DNA from 2 places in the Staphylococcus simulans genome. Region 2 is predicted to be linked to the other one. Evidence: riboswitches for the same ligand, from Rfam matches in the RefSeq annotation. Region 2 holds a riboswitch; the other holds the start of a gene.
What was found. A riboswitch is a leader RNA that binds a small molecule or an ion and turns the genes downstream of it on or off. The one in region 2 is predicted to bind FMN.
Positions count from the first base shown of each region.

Region 1: it holds a riboswitch for FMN, as region 2 does, so the genes downstream of both, MUA87_RS06710 (ECF transporter S component) here and ribD (bifunctional diaminohydroxyphosphoribosylaminopyrimidine deaminase/5-amino-6-(5-phosphoribosylamino)uracil reductase RibD) in region 2, are expected to answer to the same signal.

Region 1 is NZ_CP095100.1:1,428,844-1,434,088, reverse strand. Features, by position in the region: gene MUA87_RS06725 (RecQ family ATP-dependent DNA helicase) at 1-8, opposite strand, end outside; gene MUA87_RS06720 (helix-turn-helix domain-containing protein) at 8-964, opposite strand; gene MUA87_RS06715 (ferredoxin) at 1,063-1,311, shown strand; gene MUA87_RS06710 (ECF transporter S component) at 1,427-1,975, opposite strand; FMN riboswitch at 2,035-2,170, opposite strand; gene MUA87_RS06705 (ATP-binding protein) at 2,283-4,040, opposite strand; gene MUA87_RS06700 (response regulator) at 4,024-4,746, opposite strand; gene MUA87_RS06695 (pseudouridine synthase) at 5,066-5,245, opposite strand, start outside.
Region 2 is NZ_CP095100.1:1,170,649-1,175,893, forward strand. Features, by position in the region: gene MUA87_RS05455 (peptidoglycan release complex glucosaminidase SagB) at 1-272, shown strand, start outside; gene MUA87_RS05460 (FAD/NAD(P)-binding protein) at 414-1,895, shown strand; FMN riboswitch at 1,990-2,126, shown strand; gene ribD (bifunctional diaminohydroxyphosphoribosylaminopyrimidine deaminase/5-amino-6-(5-phosphoribosylamino)uracil reductase RibD) at 2,289-3,338, shown strand; gene MUA87_RS05470 (riboflavin synthase) at 3,343-3,975, shown strand; gene MUA87_RS05475 (bifunctional 3,4-dihydroxy-2-butanone-4-phosphate synthase/GTP cyclohydrolase II) at 3,991-5,172, shown strand; gene ribH (6,7-dimethyl-8-ribityllumazine synthase) at 5,205-5,245, shown strand, end outside.

The sequences.
Region 1 (5,245 bases), 260 kb from region 2:
TCCAGCATCAAATCCCCTCCCTCGCTAATATGGTAATCGCAAGTTTAATTTCGAAATAGCTCATATTAGGAAACGCTGCCTTAAAATTTCGTAATCGTTCTTCTTGGCGGTCAATATAAAATGTTTTAAATTCATTTAAATCTTCCTTATCCAAATACAAGCTGTAATCAGTAAAATATCCTTTAATATATAGCTCAATGATATGGTCTTCAATTGTATTTAATTTTACGCCTTCTTTTTGTGCAATTGCTTCTAACGATAAACCGTCATTTACTAACTTTAATGTATCTTTAGTATTGATAGAAAGCGCAGGTAAGATAATAGCTTGGTGCAAGGTAGGAAAAGTCTCTTGATCTTCCAATAAATGCATCATCTCGACTAAATCATTCATTTTAATGATGGCTAACTCTGACATTTTTAAATTTTCGATTAAGCTGACTTGTTGGTTCGTATACATGACTTCATCATAACCTTGTAAGAAATAATGCAATATAGAACGCGGCTGTGCTTGGTTTAATAGTTCGAAAAGCTGATATATCTCTGTTTTAAATGCATCTAAGCTTTGCTGTGCTTCAAGCTTAAAATAAATAGTTTTTACTCGCTTTTGTACTTTACTGATTTCTGAAACGGGTATAAAAGAAAGCGTGTGATGTTGTTTGAATGAAATGGTTTGTATTAACAACTGCAAAACTTGAAAAGTCTGTTGGATACTTTCAAAGGTATAACGTGTTGAAACTTTTAACGGAATTGATGATAAATCTTCGTTATTCTGATGATAGATTCGTTCGAATGACGTATATTTTAAATCAGGTTGACTATGATATAATGATAAAAGTTGTTGGCTACATGCATCAAAGTAGGTTTGATGCGTTTTAGCACCAATCAGTATATTGTAGATACTTTTGTCAGTTTTATAATGAAATGCATGTTTTTTTATGTATTGAATTATTTCGTTCAAATCCATCATCACCTATGACTTATAGTATTGAAAAAAGATAAACTGGTGTTAAAATATAAATTACGTTATCAGTGTAGCATTTTTAGAGAAGGAGGCGAAGTAAATTGGCTAAATATACGATTGTAGATATGGATACATGCATTGCTTGCGGCGCATGCGGTGCTGCAGCACCTGACATTTATGATTATGATGATGAAGGTATTGCTTATGTTATCTTAGATGATAATGAAGGGACAGCGCCTGTTCCAGAAGAATTATACGAAGACTTAGAAGATGCAGACGAAGGTTGCCCAACAGATTCTATTAAAATTGCAGACGAACCGTTTGATGGTGATGCATTAAAATTCGAATAGTATCAATCGTGAGACCAGTTGGCTGTCTTCGCTCAACATAGATTGATAAAACAAGACAGATGATGTCTTAAAAAATCCCCCGGAAAAATATTTCCGGGGGTTTTTTAGTTTGTTATTAATAACGCAGTGCTTTCTTTAATCGTTTATATAACAATAAGAAAACGATAGATACTACGATACCTTTAATAATATTGAACGGTATAATACCAGATACTATTATGATTTTTAAGTTTTTCATGACATCGCTTAAGTTCATAATCATACCGTAAAGCGGTAATAATACGAAGTAGTTTAAAACACTTAATACCAATGTCATGACGATTGTACCTACAATGAGGCCAATGATGATATTGAAGCGGCTTTTAACCGCTTTGCTGACATAGTACGCAGTTAATAATAAACTTACTGCTGCTACAAAGTTTGCTAAAGGCCCAATTGGATCTCCCATGTTAAATAAGAAATTCAATAAGTTTTTAATCAATTCGACGATGATGCCTGCTATAGGTCCAAAAATAAAGGTTGCTAATAAAGCAGGTACATCACTAAAATCTAAAGTTAAGTACGGAGGCAAAAATGGTAAAGGAAATTTGATAAACATCAAAATAAAAGCAATTGCACTCAACATACTTATGACGATGAAACGTTTGTTGTTTTGTTGATTCATAAAGGCTCCTTCCATTCATCTACGTGAATAGGAGGATTTCATTGCACAACAAATAAACCCTCCATCTTCTCCCATCCAGACTATACTGTCGGCTCTAGAATCTCACTAGATCAGCCATATCTATCAATCGATAAATACAGGTCGCAGGCTTAAATTACTGCCGGTTGGGAATTGCACCCGACCCCGAAGATGAATTTCATTAATATTTTATTTTCCTATTTATTGTAGCCGATTTATCTTAAAAGTTCAATCCGATTGCTTAACTAGGAAAATAAAAAAACTTGGGCGTTTCGCCCAAGTTAAATGATTATGCTTCATGATGATGTGGTTTTGGTAATTTAATAATGAAAGTCGTGCCTTTACCTAATTCACTCGTTAAATTAATTGTACCTTCTTGTGCTTCAATAATCATACGACTGATGAATAGACCAAGTCCTGTTCCCTCTTTGCCGCGTTTTCTAGAAGCATCTACTTTATAGAATCTATCGAAAACTAATTCTACATGTTCAGGTGCAATACCACTGCCAGTATCTGAGATATATAAAATATCGTAATTATCATCTTCGCCAGTTGTGATTTTAATGGAATCTCCAGGACCAGTATATCTTGTCGCATTATCGACTAGGTTTGTAAGTACTTGTTCCATTCGATCCGAATCATAGAACCATAATTGGTTGTGTGTCTCTGGCGCGAGATCTATATCAATTTCTAATTCACTTGCTTGTTGACGATATTTCAACTGCATGCGATCAAGCAATTGGCTGATAGGTTGCACTTCTTTGTGAATAGATAAGCCTTCAGCATCCATTCTCGCAACATTTAACAACTCATTGACTAATCGATTCAAACGTTGTGTCTCATCTAAGACAATAGAAAGCGAATCTCTAATTTCTTCAGGTTCTGAAACTACACCGTCTACAATCGATTCCGTATAACCTTGCAATAAGGCAATTGGTGTTCTGAGTTCATGTGAAACTGTCGCAATAAAGTCTTTTTTCATTTGATCCAGTTTGTGTTCATTTGTCATATCTCGAATGATTGCGACAATACCACTGCTGCCGTTTGGTTGGAATTGATCAATATAACTCATAATTACCACATAATAACGGTTATTGACTTCATATTCTTCAAACTGTGTTTCCTTATCTGTGAAAGTATTATTCATTTGTTCAACGAATAATGCTTTGTTTTCTCCATCAAGCTCATTTTCCATTTGCTGAGCGAGTTGGTTAGATAGGATGATTTCCCTATTTTCATTAATACCCAATACACCTTCAACCATCGAATTGATTAAACTTTCTCTAATATTTTTAGAAGCTGAGATTTCATCAATATGACGTTGGATTTCATTGCTCATCAGGTTGAATGAGTGTGCGAGTTCACCTATTTCATCTTTTGTATGAATATCGTTCACTAAAGAATAATTGCCTTTAGAAACGCCGGTTGCTTGGGTTCTGAGTTGGCGAAGCGGTTTTGTGATTCGTGATGATAAGAAGAATGCGAATACAGTGGTCACGATTAAGAAAATAACCGCTGTAACAAGTATGATAATGGTAATAACATTATTTGTATCATCGATGCTTTTTAGGTCTTGGTAAATAAAGACTGCACCATTAGGATGTGTGTTATCAACTTTTGTTGGATATCCTACTAAAACATACGTATGTTTTTGACCATCAACAGTCATTTTAATATGTTCAGATGCTTTTTGTTTATTGTCAAATACTTGCGCAAAGTCTTTATCTTTTTGAATCACATCCATCATTTGTTCTTTGAATTTTGAATGTGAGTTATAATATTCATCCTTTTTATTTTTCATTATAATCAAACCGCTTGGGCCTTCGATAAGCATTTTACTATGTTTGATAGCTAATGATTTATTATCTGACTCCTCTAGCAGATTACTGATACGATGTGCATCGTTGACTAAAGAATGTTCAGTATCTTGCGTATAATACTGTTGGATGAATGTGATTAATGCAGCACTAAGTAAAATTAAAACTGTCGTTACTATTAAAATAATAGTTAACCACAGTTTTATGACGACATTATTGAGTCGTTTCATCGTTGTTGTCGACCTCAAATTTATAACCAACGCCCCATACAGTTTGAATCATTTGAGCTGCATCTTTTGAGACACGGTTTAATTTTTCTCTGAGTCGTTTAACATGAGTATCTACAGTACGCAAGTCTCCATAGAACTCATAATGCCAAACATCTTTTAATAATTGTTCACGGTCGAATACTTTGTTAGGTGTTTTCGCTAAGAAAATTAATAATTCGTATTCTTTAGGTGTTAAATTGACTTGTGTACCATCTGCAAGTACACGGTGTGCATCATTATCAATAACCAAATGCTTAAATTCGATTAAATCTCTAGCATGTGGTTCATTTTGATCTGAAGTTGCTGTTAGCGTGCGTCGTAATAAAGCTTTTACTCTAAGTACGACTTCTCTTGGAGAGAATGGTTTGACGATATAATCATCTGCACCTGATTCAAATCCTTCTACACGGTTCGTTTCTTCCCCTTTTGCAGTTAACATAATGATTGGAGTTTCTTTGTACTCTCTCAAACGGTTTGCAACTTCAATACCATCGATTTCGGGAAGCATCAAGTCTAACAAGATACAAGCATAGTCATGATTTAAAGCTAAATCTAATGCTTCTTTGCCGTCTCGAGCTTCTTCGATATCAAAAGATTCTCGTTCTAAATATAATTTTAATAGTCTGCGAATTCTTTCTTCATCATCAACGACAAGAATTTTTGTCATAATTTTATGTACCTCCCATATGAGCATTCAACAATAGTTGTCCAATAAGATAGACAGACAAGTCCTAAAACATCATAAACATCATGAATGATTTCCTGTATTGATAAAATATCTGTCATAACTTTCTCGGATTTAATAATTTGAGTATCGTCTTCGTATTTTTATTATATATAAAGGTTGTAAAAAAAGACGATTTTTCACTACAAAGCATATTATAACATAAGCATATATCAACAAGTTAATTGTAACCTTGTGAATAAAAATAGATTAACATAATTTGTGCATAATTTCACAAACTTTTATGCTGTTGCTACAAGTTTTAACCATTTGCGGCTAAATTGCGAAGTTTTTTTACTTCATGTGGCGTTAAGACACGTCCTTCTCCAGCGTTCAAGCCTTTTAATGTCAGACCACCCATTTCAATACGCGTCAATTTTGTTACTTCATGACCGAAATGTTCGAACATACGACGTACTTGTCGATTTCTACCTTCTGAAAT
Region 2 (5,245 bases):
AATATGCTAAAAAACATGGTTGGGATACACCAGAAAAAGCGATTGATGGTGGTGCAGAATTTATTCATAAGCACTTCTTATCAAATCCAGATCAAAATACGTTATATAGTATGAGATGGAATCCTAAGAATCCTGGTGAACACCAATATGCAACAGATATCAAATGGGCAGAAAGCAACGCATCACTTATTGCAGATTTCTATAAAAAGATTAATACTGAAGGTAAATACTACAAGTTATTTGTTTATAAAGATGACAAAGAACATCAATAATAATTCAATATAATATATAGTTTAAAGCGAAATGATTAAATGAATGTGATTTAATTGTTTCGCTTTATTTTTGTTTGTTGCATAATAGAAGGTGAAGCAATAAACAGGGTAGTTATGTAGGAAGAGTAGGAGGTTATTTGTATGCGTGTTGCAATAATCGGAATGGGCACTGCAGGTGTCAGTATTTTAAGACAATTAGAACAGCACCCATATTTCAAAGAACTAAACATTGATGTTTATGACAATGCTAAAAATATGGGACAAGGTGTACCATTTCAAAATGACAGCTCACAATTACTAATTAATTTACCAAGTAAGGATATGTCATTAAATTCTAAAGATCAGGAAGAATTCTATCGTTGGTATCAACAACAAAATGATTTTAAATTTGAGAATGCGACTTATTTACCAAGATTTGTCTTTGGACATTATATGAAAAGTTACCTCGATAAATTTAATGACATGTATGACAATATTCATATTATTACTGAAAAAGCGACTGAAATGTACTTGGAAAAAGGTTTTGAAAAAGATGCGCATATTCAATACTTTATTTGTACCAATCATGAACAAGAGGCATGTCGTCAATATGACTATGTCTTTTTGACAGTCGGTACGATGGCGTATCATGACCCATACCAGTTAAAAGGATTAAAAGGATTTATTAAATCACCTTATCCCACATATGAAACATTAAATACAGTGGAAGATACGGATGATATCGCAGTAATCGGAACAGGTTTATCTAGTCTTGATGTTATTCGTTATGTTGTGAAGCATCATCCTAACTTGCCATTGACGGCTGTGAGTCGACGTGGAGAGTTGCCAAGTGTCAGAGGGGAAATGCCAGAAATTACATTAAAGTATCTAACTAAAGAAAACTTTAATCAGATTATTAAATCTCATTTTGGTGTAGTTCCACTAGAGACTGCTATTCATCTCTTTAAGCAAGAGTGTGAGGATTTGAATATCCCACTTCAACAGCTTATCAATCGAAAAGTCGGCGACCCAATTAAAGATTTAAAATATGATTTAGCTCACCCAGAAATATTAGGTGTATTCCAAAGTTTATTAGAAACGATAAAAGAAAATATGAACTGGATTTGGAATAGTTTAAGCATTGAAGATCAAAGGGAGTTTATGAAACGCTACATGCCGATTTTAAAAGCGAATTCCAACCCAATGCCGCCACGCACAGCACGTTTGCTTATAGAAGAGATAGAAGCGGGACACTTGTTAATCAAAAAAGATTTAGAAAAAGTTGTACAAGAAAATGATACCTTTGTTTTCAAATATAAAGATTCAAACGAAACTGAACAATATAATGTTGTGATTAATGCGACTGGACCTAGAACACAATTAAAAGATTTAGATGAAGATGACGGCTTTTTAATTGATATTGCGAATAGACAAATTGTGCAAGCGCATCCGATGGGCGGCATTCAAATTGTGCCTGAAACAAATCAAGTCATCAGCCCGAGATACGGAACACTGCCACACTTAATTGCGATTGGTCAGATTACCAATGGCATCAACCAAGCACGAAATGGTGTCAATATGATTGTGCGTCAATCTGTACAAGCGGTTAATAGTTTATATGAATTTCATTCGGAGAATAGATAATCATTAAGTAATAATTATTGTCAGTTAAATTAAAATAAGCTATGATAAATATATGAGCAAAGTATTGCTCGTTCGATTCAGAAACAATTTCATAAAATTCTTTCGGGGCAGGGTGCAATTCCCAACCGGCAGTAAAAACATAAGCCTGCGACCTGTACTCTATTTTAGAGTATGGCTGATCTAGTGTGAATCTAGAGCCGACAGTGAAAGTCTGGATGGGAGAAAGAATCAAGACGTCATTAAATATGATTTAAAACGCGTATTTAAGTGAAGTCTAGTTTGTGTTAGCGATTTTTAACATGGGTGGACTCTGTTTAAATACGGTGATGATACATTTTTCCGTTGCCTCTTTAGTTAGGTGACGGAATTTTTTTATTTTAATGAGGTGATTGTTTGAATCGATTTTTACAAAATGCGATTGCATTAGCAAAAATGGCTGAAGGCCAAACGGGTGTGAACCCTGCTGTTGGTTCTGTCGTGGTTAAAGAAGGCAGAATTGTCGGTTTAGGTGCGCATTTAAAACAAGGTGAACGTCATGCGGAAGTACAAGCCTTAGATATGGCAGGTGCAGATGCAGAAGGCGCAACGATTTATGTTTCGCTTGAACCTTGCACACACTTTGGTTCTACACCGCCTTGCGTCAATAAAATCATTGAAGCAGGTATTTCAAAAGTTGTATATGCGATGAAAGATATAACTTTAGATTCACCTGGTGATGAGATTTTAACTGAAGCAGGTATAGAAGTGGAATATCAGCATGATGCACAAGCAGAAGCTATGTATACAGATTTTTTCAAAGCTAAACAAGCACAGATACCTGAAGTAACTTTAAAGGTGAGTGTCAGTTTAGATGGAAAGCAAGCGACAGATAACGGTCAAAGTAAATGGATTACAAATCCAGGTGTGAAACAGGATGTGTTTAAACATCGAGCAAGACATGATGCTATTCTAACCGGTGCAGGTACTGTACAAGCTGACAATCCGAGTTTAACGGTAAGGTTAGAAGGAGAAAGACAGCCTGTACGTGTGGTGTTAGCGAGAAGCGGTCATTTGGATTTCACACAAACTTTATTTACTGATCAACTGACACCTGTGCTTGTGTATACAGAAAATACACAATTAAAAACAAAAGAGCATGGGTCTAATATTCAAATCATTGTATTAGATGATTGTTCTATTGAAACTATTTTAAAAGATTTATATCAAAGAGGTATCGGCTCAGTCTATGTAGAAGCCGGACCTAAAGTGACTTCACAATTTCTCCAATCACAGTGTGTCCAAACACTGATTATTTACTACGCCCCGAAAGTAATTGGAGGTTCTGGCAAGTATCAGTTTTATCAAACTGACAATGTACTTCCTTTAGAACAAACTCCTCAATTTGAAATTGACCATTCTGAAATCATCGATCAAAATATCAAAGTTGTATTAAGAAAGAAGTGATTTCATGTTTACCGGTATTGTAGAAGAAATCGGTACGGTTGATCGCCTTGTGACAGAACAAAATGTCATAAAACTCTCGATAGCATGTGAAACAATTTTAGAAGATATGCATATCGGCGATTCAATCAGTGTCAATGGTGCATGTTTAACAGTAACTTCCTTTAATCAGAAATCCTTTGATGTGAATGTTATCAAAGGTACAGAAAATAAAACGTATCTCAATCAACTGACTAAAGGCAGCTCGGTCAATCTTGAACGTGCTATGCCGAGTCAGGGCAGATTTGGTGGCCATTTTGTGTTAGGTCATGTCGATGAAGTCGGAAAAGTACTAAAAATCAGACCGTCATCTAATTCTAATATCATGACCATACAATGTCCTAAATCTATTACTGACCAAATGGTTCAACAAGGTTCAATCACGGTTGATGGAACAAGTTTAACGATTTTCAGATTAGCAGAAGGCCAATTTGATATTCATTTAATTCCAGAAACAAAACGCGCAACGATTTTAGGTCAAAAGCGTGTCGGTGATACCGTGCATTTGGAAGCGGATATGTTATTTAAATATGTACAAAAAGCAATTTCAAATCAAAATACTGAATTAACGCCAGATAAATTAGCGCAATTCGGATTCTAAGAGGAGTGTTCAGAAATGCAATTTGATGATATCGAAAGTGCAGTTGAAGCACTAAAACAAGGTGAAAGTATTATTGTTGTGGATAATGAAGACCGAGAAAATGAAGGGGACTTAGTAGCTGTAACGGAATTGATGAATGAAAATACAGTCAATTTTATGGCACGAGAAGCACGTGGTTTAATTTGTGCACCTCTAGCTCCTTCTATCGCACGCTCATTAAATTTAGAGCCGATGGTTAAAGATAACAGCGATGCATTTGGTACAGCATTTACTGAAAGTATTGATCATATCGATACTACGACAGGTATCAGCGCTGCTGAGAGAATGCTGACAGCTAAAGCTTTGATTAATGATGAGAGTACAAGTGCAGATTTTAATCGACCAGGTCATTTATTTCCATTGATTGCTAGAATCGGCGGGGTTCTAGTACGTCCAGGACATACGGAAGCGGCTGTAGATTTAGCAAGTATGACAGGCTCAAAACCAGCAGGTCTCATTTGTGAAATCATGAATGAAGACGGCACAATGGCTAAAGGTGAGCAACTCCAAGCATTTAAAGAAAAACATCAATTAAAAATGATTACCATTGAATCTTTGATTCATTACCGTAAATTGCATGAACAGCACATGCATGCAAAAGCTAAAGTAAAACTACCTACAGATTTCGGTACATTTGATATGTATGGATTTGAATCAGATTATTCACATGATGAAATTGTAGCAATTGTTAAAGGTGACATTCAAAACGTTGAAAATGTACGTATTCATTCATCTTGTCTGACAGGTGATATTTTCCATAGTCAACGTTGTGACTGTGGTGCTCAATTAGAAGCAGCAATGAAATACATCGATGAACACGACGGTATGGTGATTTACTTACCACAAGAAGGTCGAGGCATTGGCTTAATTAATAAACTGAAAGCCTATGAACTGATTGAACAAGGTCACGATACAGTCACTGCAAATTTAGCATTAGGTTTTGAAGAAGATTTACGAGATTATTATCATGCTGCTGAAATTTTAAAACACTTCGGCATTGAAAAAGTGAACTTGTTAAGTAATAACCCAGAAAAATTCAAAGGGTTAAAACATTATGGTATTGAAGTTGAAAAGCGAATTGAACTGATTGTACCTGAATGTAGTCACAATCATGATTATATGCAAACGAAAAAAGAAAAAATGGGACACATGATTTAATAAATTTTAACGATATTATTGGAGGAATTAACATGAACTTTGAAGGTAAACTATTAGGTAAAGATTTAAAAAT